DNA from 4 places in the Chryseobacterium sp. B21-037 genome. Region 2 is predicted to be linked to each of the others. Evidence: riboswitches for the same ligand, from Rfam matches in the RefSeq annotation. Region 2 holds a riboswitch; each other region holds the start of a gene.
What was found. Region 2 has a riboswitch for cobalamin ahead of MTQ00_RS17835 (TonB-dependent receptor plug domain-containing protein). Riboswitches for the same ligand answer to the same signal wherever they lie in the genome.
Positions count from the first base shown of each region.

Region 1: it holds a riboswitch for cobalamin, as region 2 does, so the genes downstream of both, metE (5-methyltetrahydropteroyltriglutamate--homocysteine S-methyltransferase) here and MTQ00_RS17835 (TonB-dependent receptor plug domain-containing protein) in region 2, are expected to answer to the same signal.
Region 3: it holds a riboswitch for cobalamin, as region 2 does, so the genes downstream of both, MTQ00_RS10195 (TonB-dependent receptor plug domain-containing protein) here and MTQ00_RS17835 (TonB-dependent receptor plug domain-containing protein) in region 2, are expected to answer to the same signal.
Region 4: it holds a riboswitch for cobalamin, as region 2 does, so the genes downstream of both, prpB (methylisocitrate lyase) here and MTQ00_RS17835 (TonB-dependent receptor plug domain-containing protein) in region 2, are expected to answer to the same signal.

Region 1 covers NZ_JALGCB010000001.1:1,569,087-1,572,240, forward strand. Annotated here, with positions in the region: gene MTQ00_RS06895 (VOC family protein) at 1-198, shown strand, start outside; gene MTQ00_RS06900 (Crp/Fnr family transcriptional regulator) at 212-745, shown strand; gene MTQ00_RS06905 (Lrp/AsnC family transcriptional regulator) at 759-1,220, opposite strand; cobalamin riboswitch at 1,375-1,560, shown strand; gene metE (5-methyltetrahydropteroyltriglutamate--homocysteine S-methyltransferase) at 1,819-3,154, shown strand, end outside.
Region 2 covers NZ_JALGCB010000001.1:3,999,808-4,002,961, forward strand. Annotated here, with positions in the region: gene MTQ00_RS17825 (cytochrome-c peroxidase) at 1-277, shown strand, start outside; gene MTQ00_RS17830 (transporter) at 291-1,244, shown strand; cobalamin riboswitch at 1,345-1,529, shown strand; gene MTQ00_RS17835 (TonB-dependent receptor plug domain-containing protein) at 1,642-3,154, shown strand, end outside.
Region 3 covers NZ_JALGCB010000001.1:2,334,501-2,337,654, forward strand. Annotated here, with positions in the region: gene namA (NADPH dehydrogenase NamA) at 1-748, opposite strand, end outside; gene MTQ00_RS10190 (cytidine deaminase) at 856-1,338, shown strand; cobalamin riboswitch at 1,444-1,619, shown strand; gene MTQ00_RS10195 (TonB-dependent receptor plug domain-containing protein) at 1,653-3,154, shown strand, end outside.
Region 4 covers NZ_JALGCB010000001.1:4,816,646-4,819,799, reverse strand. Annotated here, with positions in the region: gene prpC (bifunctional 2-methylcitrate synthase/citrate synthase) at 1-455, opposite strand, end outside; gene prpB (methylisocitrate lyase) at 448-1,356, opposite strand; cobalamin riboswitch at 1,762-1,954, opposite strand; gene MTQ00_RS21695 (aminotransferase-like domain-containing protein) at 2,220-3,154, opposite strand, start outside.

The sequences.
Region 1 (3,154 bases), 2.4 Mb from region 2:
CTACATGCTACTCCCGGTTCTGCAGATCTGTGCTTTATTGCCACAACAGATGTACATGATATTTTAAAAGAACTTAAAGAAAAAAACATCGAAATCATCGAGGGTATTGTTATCAGAACCGGAGCAACAGGCAAAATAAGGTCCGTCTACTTCCGGGATCCTGATCAGAACCTGATTGAAGTGAGTAATTATATTTAAAATCTTCTTGAGCATGTCCCCAGATAAAAACGCCTTGGCTAAAATCCTTAGTAATTTCGAACAGGAAGAATTACCCAACAAAACCTTGCTAACGGAAGAAGGTAAGATGGCGCGTAAATTTTACTATCTCAAAAAAGGAGTTGCCAGAGGTTGGCTTAATAATGACGGTAAGGAAATTACATTTCAATTTTTGTTTGAAGGAAACTTTATTTCGTCGTGGGAAAGTCTGTTTTATAATTCTCCAAGTATTTATAATATCGAAACGATAGAACCCTGTACTGTATATAGCACTTCTATTGAGGATTTCAGACAAATAATTGAAAATAATCCGGACAGCAAGGAACTTTATTACAGCTATCTACAGGAACGCTTACTTAAATATCAGAAGCTCTTTATTTCCCGTATAAAAGATTCTGCAGAGGAAAGATATAATGAGCTTATAAAGCAATCCCCCGAGATTTTCCGCCGGGTTCCTCAGTATTATATTGCATCTTATCTTGGTATCACTTCTGTATCATTAAGCAGGATCAGAGGAAAAAAAATCTAGTAAGAGATCTGCTCTATATAGTAACTCCATGGTTATTCTTCACTTCTGCCATTACAAAAGTACTGTGTGTGCTTCCTATCGAGTCGACGGAACCTAATTTATTAAATACAAAATCCTGGTAGTGTTTCATATCGCGTACCTGAACTTTGAGAAGGAAATCAAAATCGCCTGAAATATTATAGCATTCCGCCACTTCGTCTATCAGTGTAATTTCCTGTACAAACTCATTTCCCACAGACCTGTCGTGGATCTTTAATTTAACCTGACAGAAAACTGTAAAACCACGATTCAGTTTCTCGGCTTCCAGGACAGCCGCATAATGTTTGATATAACCCTCCTGCTCCAACCTTTTAACACGCTCAAAAACAGGAGATGGAGAAAGGTTAATTTCCTTTGCCAATTCTTTAACGGTCAATTTTGCATTTTTTTGAAGGATTCTTAACAATTGAAGGTCTTTATCGTCTAGTCTTTCCACAGGATAATATTCTTTTTTCGATTTATATTTCCAAATTTACAGAATAAATAACTTACAAATTCAATTTAAACAAAATAATATACTTAATTTTTGCATTTAAGCCAATTAAACATCTTAAATTAATACCTTTACACCCTATTTTGTTCTTTAACATACTTCATCAAACGGAAAAGGTTTTACTTAAGGTAGATTAATAGGGAATCGTGTGAAAATCACGAGCTGTCGCGCAACTGTAAGTAACACAACAGAGGTTTTTGTCCCTGAATATCCACTGCCACAAGCGGGAAGGATGACAAAAACTGTTACAAGTCAGGAGACCTGCCTGTCCCGAATTGACAATGCTTTCGCGGTCTGAAGCTTTTGGTCATACAGATGATACTTTTGAACGTATTGGATTGGGTTTTAACTCAGAATTTATTTGAGTTTAAACGTAATGTTTTTTATGAAAATTAATTTCAGGTTACCTAACAATCTACTCTTCACTGGGAAAATTACGTCTATATTGTATCTTCTCTATTGCTAAAAACTATTTCCCGATTGCGTTATGAAGCATTATAAGAACTTTTAAAACCAAAATTTAATTAAAAGTTTAAAGAAAATGCAAACACACATCCTTGGCTATCCGCGAATCGGTAGCAACAGAGAACTTAAAAAAGCCTGCGAACTATATTGGGCAGGTAAAACATCGTTACAGGAACTTTTAGAGGCAGGAAAAAAGATCAGAAAGCAAAACTGGGAACTACAACAAGAAGCCGGAATTGATCTGATTCCATCCAATGACTTTTCTTTTTATGATCAGGTATTGGACATGACATTGTCTGTTGGAGCTATTCCTTCCCGTTATCAGGATATTACACCAAATGAGCTAGATCTTTACTTTGCTATGGCCAGAGGTTATCAGAAAGAAGGGCACGATATTACAGCCATGGAAATGACAAAATGGTTTGATACCAATTATCATTATATCGTTCCAGAATTCCAAAAAGATCAGCAATTCAAATTATTCTCCCATAAAATCGTTAATGAGTTTATTGAAGCGAAGGAAGCAGGAATTCATACAAAGCCTGTTATCCTTGGATTGGTAACCTATTTATTATTAGGAAAAGAAAAAGAAGAAGGTTTTGATAAATTGGATTTAGCACAAAATCTGCTTCCGGTTTACGTTGAGATCTTAAAAGAGCTTGAAAACAACGGAGCAGAATGGATTCAGCTGGATGAGCCGTTTTTAGCACTAGACCTTGATCAGAAAGCAAAAGAAGTTTACCAGAACATTTATGCTGAAATTGCCAAACAGTTTCCGAACCTTAAATTTATTGTGACCACCTATTTTGATGGGTTAAAAGATAACCTTTCATTGGCCACTACTCTACCTGTTGATGCACTACACATTGATCTGGTAAGAGCCCCGGAACAATTGGATGAGGTCATCAATGCAATTCCTGAAACATTAATCCTCTCATTAGGAGTCGTAGACGGAAGAAATATCTGGAAAAACGATTTCAATCAGTCTCTGGTTTTCATCAAAAAAGCTATTGCAGCATTAGGTTCTGAAAGAGTTTTCATTGCACCGTCATGTTCATTACTTCATTCTCCTTTCGATCTTGACCTGGAGAAAAATGAAAATATACTATCTCCGGAGATCAAACAATGGATGGCTTTCGCCAGGCAAAAAGTTTATGAAATTGTTACCTTAAAAAAATTAGCTTCAGAAAACCCGGATTACAATACTTTACAGGAATTAGCTGAAAATAAAAAAGCTATTGAAAACCGAAAAGTTTCAACACTAATTCACAATCAGGATGTGAAAAACCGTGTTACCGTAACTACAGAAAGTGACGCACAGAGAAACAGTCCTTTTAATGTGAGAAAAGAAGCACAGCAGAACGCATTGGAGCTTCCTTTATTTCCAACAACAACAATTGGGTCCTTTCCTC
Region 2 (3,154 bases):
ATTGGATCAGGTAGATTGGATGAAATTCCGGGTGCCCAGCTTAAGGAATGTGGAATATACAGCTCCTTATATGCATGACGGGAGATTCTATACCCTGGATGCTGTTCTTAATTTTTACTCGGATAATGTAGAGGACGATCCTAACCTTGATCCGCTGCTTAAACAAAACGGACATATCGGACTCACGATGAACTATGCGGAGAAGCAGTCCATTATTGCTTTCCTGAAAACTCTATCTGATAAAGATTTTGTTACCAACCCAAAATTCTCAGAATAAATTTTAATCGAACATGAAAAATATTTTTTTAATAGGATTGGGTTTATTTTTATGCCAAATAGCCTACGCAGAACCCATAAGAGACAGTTTGTATATTCCTGAAAATAGTTTTAACCCCAGCAAATTTTTTGATGATGATTGTGATGCTTGTGGCTGTGCTGCAGGAAATGGATCATCAGGATTTGAGTCTTTGCTTAATCCTCAATTTATAGGAATAAAATATTTTGCACAGCATTATAAAGCCAAAGAAAACCTTTTTGTGAATGATCTCACCCAGGATCAGTACTTCAATACCATCCAGTTATGGGGAAAAGTTCCCATTACGAAAAAGCTGAGTGTTTACGGGAGTCTCCCTTTTCAGTTTCATGAAAAAAAAACAATGCAGGGAGACATCAGAATTAATGGAATGGGGGATCTGAATGTAATGGGTATTTATCAGCTGATCAATTCTAAAGATGCATCTCACCAATTAAATGGAGGATTAGGAATAAAAGTTCCGTTAGGAAGATTTGATGAAAAAGGAATTACGGGAGTGAATCCGAGTTTCCAATTGGGAACAGGAAGCTGGGATTATCAGATGGTTGTGAACTATAAATACCAAAAGAACAAAGTTGCAGTAATTGTTAATACGGATTATACTGTTAAAGGTGAAAATAAGAAGTATTATCAGTTTGGAAACCAATGGAACTATGCAGCTACCGGATTTTATCAGCTTCATGCGGACAAAAAAATGATCTTTTCCGGGAAAGCCGGATTACAGGGAGAAGTATATGATAGGAATAAGCAATTTGATGAAGCCTTACCGGATACTGCCGGAAGTGCTTTATATGGAAAATTAGGTTTTGAACTTTCTTATAGCAAATGGAGCCTGGGTAGTGAACTGATGCTTCCGGCCTATTCAAACCTAGCGGGTGGAAACATTGAAGCTAAATCCAGATTCAGTGTGTTTATTAACTTTGGGATATAAAAATCAAATGAACATTCCGTTACTCATGTAACGGAATGTTTGTTTTTATTCTGTTGAAAATCATTTTATTAAGTATAATATTGTTTCTAAGAAGAATTTTCTATCTTTGCCGGAATCTGGTGAGCTGTAAAAGGCTTTTAAAAGGGAATCCGGTGTAAATCCGGAACAGACCCGCTGCTGTAAACTCTAAACCAAAATTTTTTGATGTATATATCCACTGTTTTTAATGGGAAGGATTTCAAAAATGGAGTAAGTCAGAAGACCTGCCAGAAGATTAAAGTTTGATGCTTTCGTGGAATAAAGCTAAGGACAACAATGCTTCTGTGCAGCTATGGCTGTACAATGTTATTGCTGCTTTCTTATATCCATTAGTGTCAAGATTATTCTCAATGAGCTAATGGAACCGAAATTTACTTTTACAACTAAAAAAATAATTATCACAATCCTTGTGCTAATTAACCAGCTTTATTTTTCTCAGTCAAGAGATAGTATAAAGGAAAAAGGGATCCTTCCGGTTACCATTTATAAAAAAGATTTTAAAGAAATTCTTCCCGCTCAAACTCTTTCAGGAGAACAGCTGGAAAGGTTGAACAGCCAGTCCGTAGCCGATGCATTACGCTATTTTTCGGGAGTACAGATCAAGGATTACGGTGGAATTGGCGGATTGAAAACGGTTAATATCCGAAGCATGGGTAGCCAGCATGTCGGTGTTTTCTATGATGGGATTCAATTGGGAAACGCACAAAACGGGGTTATCGATCTGGGAAAGTTTTCGCTGGATGATATCGGAGAAATTTCATTATACAACGGACAGAAAAGTGATATCTTTCAGCCTGCAAAAGATTTTGGATCTTCCGGCTCAATTTATCTCCAACCCAAGACTCCTTATTTCTCCGGAAATAAAAAAACGAATCTTGTACTTAGAATAAAAAACAGCTCAATCGATCTTTTCAACCCGTCATTTCGATTGGAGCAAAAGCTTTCAGATAAAATTTCCGCAAGTTTCAGCTCCGAATTTATACAGAGTGACGGACAATATAAATACAAATACCAGAAAAAACGCCCCGATGGTACTATAGCCAATGATACAATTGCAACAAGATATGATTCTTATATTACTGCCAAAAGATTTGAGACCAGCCTGCAGGGAAATCTGAATAATGGAGACTGGAATGTCCGGGGCTACGGATATATTTCAGATCGTGGGATTCCCTCAGCAATTGTGAATAATGGTTTTGATCCGAAAGGACAAAAATTACTTGATAGAAATTATTTTGTTCAGGCTCACCTGAGGAAAAAAATATTTCCAAAATTTGAGACTCAGCTCAAAGCTAAATTTGCCTACGACTATACCCGGTATATGGATACGGTAAATGTAGCTGAAACAGCTTTAAAAACAGATAATACATATATCCAGAGAGAATTATATTTATCATCTTCCAATATCTACTCAATTACACCAAACTGGGATGTTAGTGCTAATGTTGATTTCCAGTATAATAATCTGGATTCCGATCTTAAGCTTTTCTCATTTCCCACACGTTATACCTCATTGGTTGCTTTTGCAACCACTTACCAATGGAACCGGTTTAAATTTCTTGGAAGTGTTTTAGGCACTTTTATTCGGGAGAATGTTGAACGTAATTCAAAGTCGCCGGATAAGAGTGAATGGACACCCTCTGTATTTTTGAGTTACCAGCCACTGGCCTTTAAGAATTTAACAGTGAGAGCATTTTATAAAAGGATTTTTAGAATGCCGACTTTCAATGACCTGTACTATACCATGATTGGGAATGTTTTTCTTAAACCTGAATTTACCAATCAATATGACATAGGTTTTACTTATCAGAAGACTTACGACCATCAGGTTCTGAAAAGTATTTACTTCAAGGCAGACGGGTATTATAACA
Region 3 (3,154 bases), 1.7 Mb from region 2:
TATGCTGCTTCAGTATTTTTGCAAGCTCTACACTGCTTTCGATATCCCATCCATTTTCAGCATATTCTGTTCCTGAGATTCTCACAAACAATGCAGTATTATCATTCAGTTCCTCGTTTACCGCATCTACTATTTCTATTAAAAATCGTATTCTGTTTTCGAAGCTGCCTCCATATTCATCTGTTCGTATATTCGAAAGCGGAGATAAAAACTGATGAACTAAATATCCATGTGCCCCATGGATCTCTATAATATCAAATCCTGCTTTCACAGCTCTTCTTGCAGCTTCTTTAAAATTCTGAACCTGAGTTTTGATTTCTTCCAGCGTCAGAGCGTGTGGAATTCTTTCTGTAGGATGATAAGGAATCGGGCTAGGTGCCAGGGTTTCCCACCCCTCTTCCACTGGAATTTGAATATTATTCCAGGTAGAGCCTTTTCTTCCGGCATGTGCCAGCTGGATTCCGATTTTACTCTCAGAATTGGAGTGGACAAAGTTGACAATCTGCTGAAGTTTTTCAGCCTGTTCGTCATTCCATATTCCCATACATTTATTAGTGATCCTTCCCCGGGGTTCAACACCCGTTGCTTCAATCATTATCAGTCCGGTACCACCTTGTGATCTGCTTCCGTAATGTACGAAATGAAAGTCATTAGCCATTCCGTTTTCACTTGAATACATACACATAGGTGACATAACCCATCGGTTAGAGAGTTTAATATTTCTGAATTGTATCGGAGTATATAACATTGTCTATTAATTTTTGAATTTTACTAATGAAGAGGAAATAATCCCGGGTTGCCCACGTGATTAAAAAGAACTAATTTTACCTCCCCTTTTTAGGCTCCAATAAATATATGAAAAAAGATATACAGATCGGCTACGAATATTTTAAAAATAGCTCTGAACTGAACGATATAGAAAAAAAACTTTTCGAAAGAGCAAAACAAGCCCGCGAAAATGCTTATGCCCCTTATTCCCAATTTTTGGTCGGGTGCTCCGTATTACTTGAAAACGGAGAAATATTTTCCGGTAACAATCAGGAAAATGCAGCTTTTCCATCCGGACTTTGTGCTGAAAGAACAGCTCTATTCTGGATAGGTGCAAATTTCCCTGAGGAAAAGATCAAAAAGATTTTTATCGTAGGAGGCCCTAAAGAATCTTCTGAAAAAACACCACCGATTCCCCCGTGTGGCGCCTGCAGACAAAGTCTTATTGAATACGAAACAAAACAAAAAGAAAATATTGATCTTTATTTTTCCAGTATGAATGACGAAATCGTTAAGGTAAATTCGATTAAAGATCTATTGCCATTTTACTTTGACTCGACGTTCTTGTAATCGTGAAACTCTCAATTCTGAGGTTCTGGGAATCGTTATTTTTTCTGCAGACCATTGTTTTGATTACAAATTAACAGATACGACTGAGATTTCTTTTTAAAAACTTATCTTTGCAAAAATTTTGGTTTTCAAGCTATTGAAATAATAGGGAATTGGGTGAAAATCCCAGACTGTCCCCGCAACTGTAGATCGCAATTAAAATTTCTATAAGAAACCACTGTGAAAACGGGAAGGTATAGAAATGCGAAAGTCAGGAGACCTGCCAAAATGATAATATCAAAAATATATTGCTTTCGGTGGAAAAGTAAAATAGTATGAAAAAAACCTTAGTACTGCTTTTATCGTTATCTGCTTATTTTCTTTGTCTGGGACAAGAGAAAGCAATCGATACCGTTTATATTTTTGACAACCAGATGAACAAGGTAAAACTTTTTCATAAGGTTACTCCAATTACTCCTCAGGATGCTGAAAAGAATTCCACGAATCTTTCAGAACTTTTACGTTTCCAATCCAGTATTTATATCAAGGAAAACGGACGAGGTGCAGTTTCTTCGCCTTCGTTCAGAGGAACCTCTGCTCCACAGACAGCCTTTGTTTGGAATGGAATCAATATCAATTCGATATTTCTTGGTCAGGGAGACATTAATAATATTCCTCTTTTCGGATATGATGAGATCGGAGTGAAAGCCGGTGGCGGAAGTGTAATATACGGGAGTGGTGCAATCGGCGGGAGTATACATCTCAATAATAATCTGGGTTTCAATAAAAGTTTTAAAGCCTCCCTGTATTCTGAGGGTGGATCATTTGGTACTTTTAATAATTTCGGAACGGCCTCCTACAGCAATGAAAAGCTGAGTTTTAAAGTCTCAGGAAATCATTCGATCAGTCAGAATGATTATAAAGTCGAAGAAAAAAACTATATTAATAGAAACGGCAAATACTTTAACAGTACCTTTAATGTTGGAATCTCCTATAAAATTGCGAGACATCAGACGATCTCATGGCAAAGTCAGTTTTTTGACTCGACACAGAATTATCCGATTTTTGTAGAGAATGGCAACCGTACAAAATACGAGACACAAAGCACCAGAAGCTTACTTTCCTGGGATATTACTAAAAATAAATTTTCAAATAGCTTAAAAGCTGCTTACACAGAAGAAAATTTCCAATATTTTGGCAATTACAATGCTCCGAAGACCAGTGGTTCAACAGGGAAAAATTATATCTTTAAAAATGATTTTAATTATTTCATCGTACCTGAACTTAATGTCAACATCATCACCGAATTCCAGGTAAACAAAGGTGAGGGGTATCAGCCTGATCTCCAAGGTGTAAAAACTGAAGGAATTGGTAATGTAAGTAGAAATGTAGGCTCTTTAGCGGGGTTAATACGATATTTTCCGACGAAAGATCTGCGTTTTGAAGCTGGTGTTAAAAAGGATTTTGTAGAGAATATAAGTTCGCCATTGCTTTACTCATTCTCGGGAAAATGGAGTCCGGTACAATGGTATAATCTTGGAGTAAATGTATCCAGAAATTTCAGATTTCCAACATTCAATGATCTGTATTGGAATCCCGGAGGAAATCCAAACCTAAAACCGGAAAGGTCTTACCAGATGGATATGGACCATGAGTTTAAATGGGGTAATATTAAACTTGCATTAAGTCCGTATTATCTTTATATATCGGATAATATAGTGTGGTTGCCGACAGCTTACGGATATTGGTCCCCAGTTAATATCAATAAAGTGAAGTCTTATGGTTTAGAATCACAGATTACTTTTGATAAACAGCTTAAAGAACACCATTTTAGATT
Region 4 (3,154 bases), 820 kb from region 2:
TCTTTTCCGTTATGCGTATAATGATACCAATACAAAAGTCCGGAACTGAATGATGCCAGTAATTTGTCTGCAATATCCCTTGCTCCCGCCACATTATGATCGTCTTTTTCAGGCTGAATACTTCCAATTGCTGAAACCATGGAGCGCATTACATCCATCGGATGGGCAGCTGCAGGAATACTTTTCAGGATATTTCTTACAGAATGTGGTAATCCTCTCAGTGATTTCAATTTGGCTTTATAGTTTTTTAACTGGGCTCCTGTTGGTAGCTGTCCGTAAATAAGAAGATAGGCTACCTCCTCAAATTCTGCTTTTTCTGCGAGGTCCAAAATGTCATAACCTCTGTAATGGAGATCATTTCCACTTTTTCCTACACTGCAAAGTGCAGTATTACCTGCGGCAACCCCGGAAAGCGCTACACTTTTCTTAGGCTTAAATGTTGGTTCGTTATTCATTGACATTCTTGTTCTGTTTAAATAGGTTATCTAATTTTTGTTCGTAATCATGGTATCCAATACTTTTGTAAAGTTCTTCCCGGGTCTGCATGGTATCAATTACATGAGCCTGGGTTCCATCTTTCCGGATATGCTCGTAAACATTCAGTGCTGCCTTATTTGCCGCCCGGAAAGCAGAAAGGGGATATAAAATCAAACCGACTCCCGCATCTTTCAGTTCATCAGCAGTATACATTTTAATCATTCCGAATTCTGTAATATTGGCCAGTACAGGAATACCTGTAGCGTCTACAAACTTTTGATAATAGCTTAAATCAGGAACAGCCTCCGCAAAGATGAAATCTGCTCCGGCTTCTTTATAGGCAACAGCCCTTTCCAATGTTTTTTCAAGCCCTTCATTGGCAAAAGCATCAGTACGTGCCCCGATCACAAAATTTTCATCCGTCCGAGCATCAACAGCAGCCTTCAAACGGTCTACCATTTCCTCTTTGCTTACCACTTCTTTACCTGGACGGTGCCCACAACGTTTCGCTCCCACCTGGTCTTCAATATGCAAAGCACCTGCTCCGGCTTTAATTAATGATTTTACAGTTCTTGCTACGTTGAATGCCGAAGGACCAAACCCCGTATCTACATCCACCAATAGAGGTAAATCACATACATTGGTTATTCGTTGAATATCGATCAGAACATCCTCAAGGGTCGTAATTCCCAGATCCGGAATTCCCAACGATCCTGCAGCAACTCCTCCTCCGGAAAGATAAATAGCATTGAATCCTGCTTGCTGCGCCAGCAATGCATGATTGGCATTGATAGCCCCGACAATCTGAAGAGGGTTTTCTTTTTGCATCGTCTCCCGGAAACGTAATCCGGCAGACTCTAGACTTACATTTTTACTCATCTTTAATATTATTGTTCGTTTTGATGTATTTTAACTCACATTCTTCCAACAATTTAAAGAAAGATTATTCTTTAAATGATTAAAATAATTAAACGACCTATAAACCTTAATGAATGGTTGAACAGCCTCATTACATTTTCATGTAATAACAATCCGGTCAAAGATTGCTGCCATCAGCCTGTAATGCTTATAAATCAATATAAAAGGTGCTGATAAAACTTCACAATACTTTGTAAAAGAGAAAATTATGGAAAGGGACTAATACGAGCAAGCTGTAGAAATGATACAGCCCTGAAAAGCAAAACCTGTAAACCATTTCTTAAAAATGATAATGTACACAAAAAGATATCGGGCACTGTTATCACATCGTATCATACCTGACTATAAGCTTCAGATCGCGAAAGCATCGTCAATTCGAAATAGGCAGGTCTCCTGACTTGTAACAATTTTTATCGTCCTTCCCATTCAAAAAAAGAACAGTGAACCCTGATTGATAAAAACCTTTTGAGTGTTACTTACAGTTGCGCGACAGTTCGTGATTCACACACGATTCCCTTTTAATTCACAGCTAAGTGTAACCAATTCCGGTTGATAAAGAAGTATAAATGAACTCCTTGGTGGTAAATATAGGTATTTTATTGAAACACGAAAATAATTATTTACGAACAACAGTTAGGAATTCGTAATTCTTTGAAAATAGGCATTATAAATATATTTTCAATTTTCAAAATCATAATTAAAATGATCTTGATTATGTAAAAATCACTTGCAAAAAAATCCGACAAACACGATTATTGAGAAAAGCATATGCTCTCAATATGAAAATATGATTCTGAATTAACAGATAAAAGCCTGAAAAACACTCACAATATCTGTTTCAAATTCTCACCTATATTTTGCAAAGCCAACAGGCTATGGGATGTGATACGTTCTGCAAAAATAATCCTGAAATGGTACCTGAACTGATCGGTAAGGCTAAAAATTTCTCCGGGAGTAAATAATATTCTTTGCTGTTCGCAATAAGCGTAAAATTTCTCCATATCCACTCCTTCAGGCAAACTTCCCCAAATGCTGTATCCACCCTGAGGATCTTCAAAATAAGCCCCATCCGGAAAATGGCTTTTTAATATCTCTAACACATCTTTGGCCTGCTTATATAGCTGTTTACGAAATGAACGCAAATGTTTATCATAGCTATGGTCTTCAAGCAGTTTAATGACCAGTTCCTGATATACCGGAGCAACAGATCTTCCTAAGGCAAACCTGGTTCTCTCTGCTTCCGCATGGAATTTTCCCGAATGCATCCATCCCAGGCGAATACCGGGAGCCAATGTTTTGGAAAAAGAAGAAAAAGTTATTACCCAACCACCGGTATCAAAACTCCCGATCCCCGAAGGTCTCTCATTGCCAAAATAAAGGTCTCCGTAAATATCATTTTCGATAATCGGAAACTCATATTCTTCCGCAATGGAAAGCAGTTCTTTTTTTACAGTTTCCGACATCAGAATTCCTGTAGGATTGTGAAAATTAGGTGTAACTACAAGAGATCTGATATCATGATCCGCGCATATCTTTTTTAAATATGCCGTATCAAAACCATTTCTATCCCGGACAGGAATTTCTATGACTTTAAGTTTCAGATTGGCAATTACTTCCAAAACAGAAAAAACGCACGGACTTTCAACAGCAATGAGGTCACCGGCATTCGTCACAGATGCCAGGGCAATGTAAAGTGCCTGCAATGCTCCATCAGTAATGATTAATTTTTCAGGATGCAATGTGTATCCATATTGAGAAG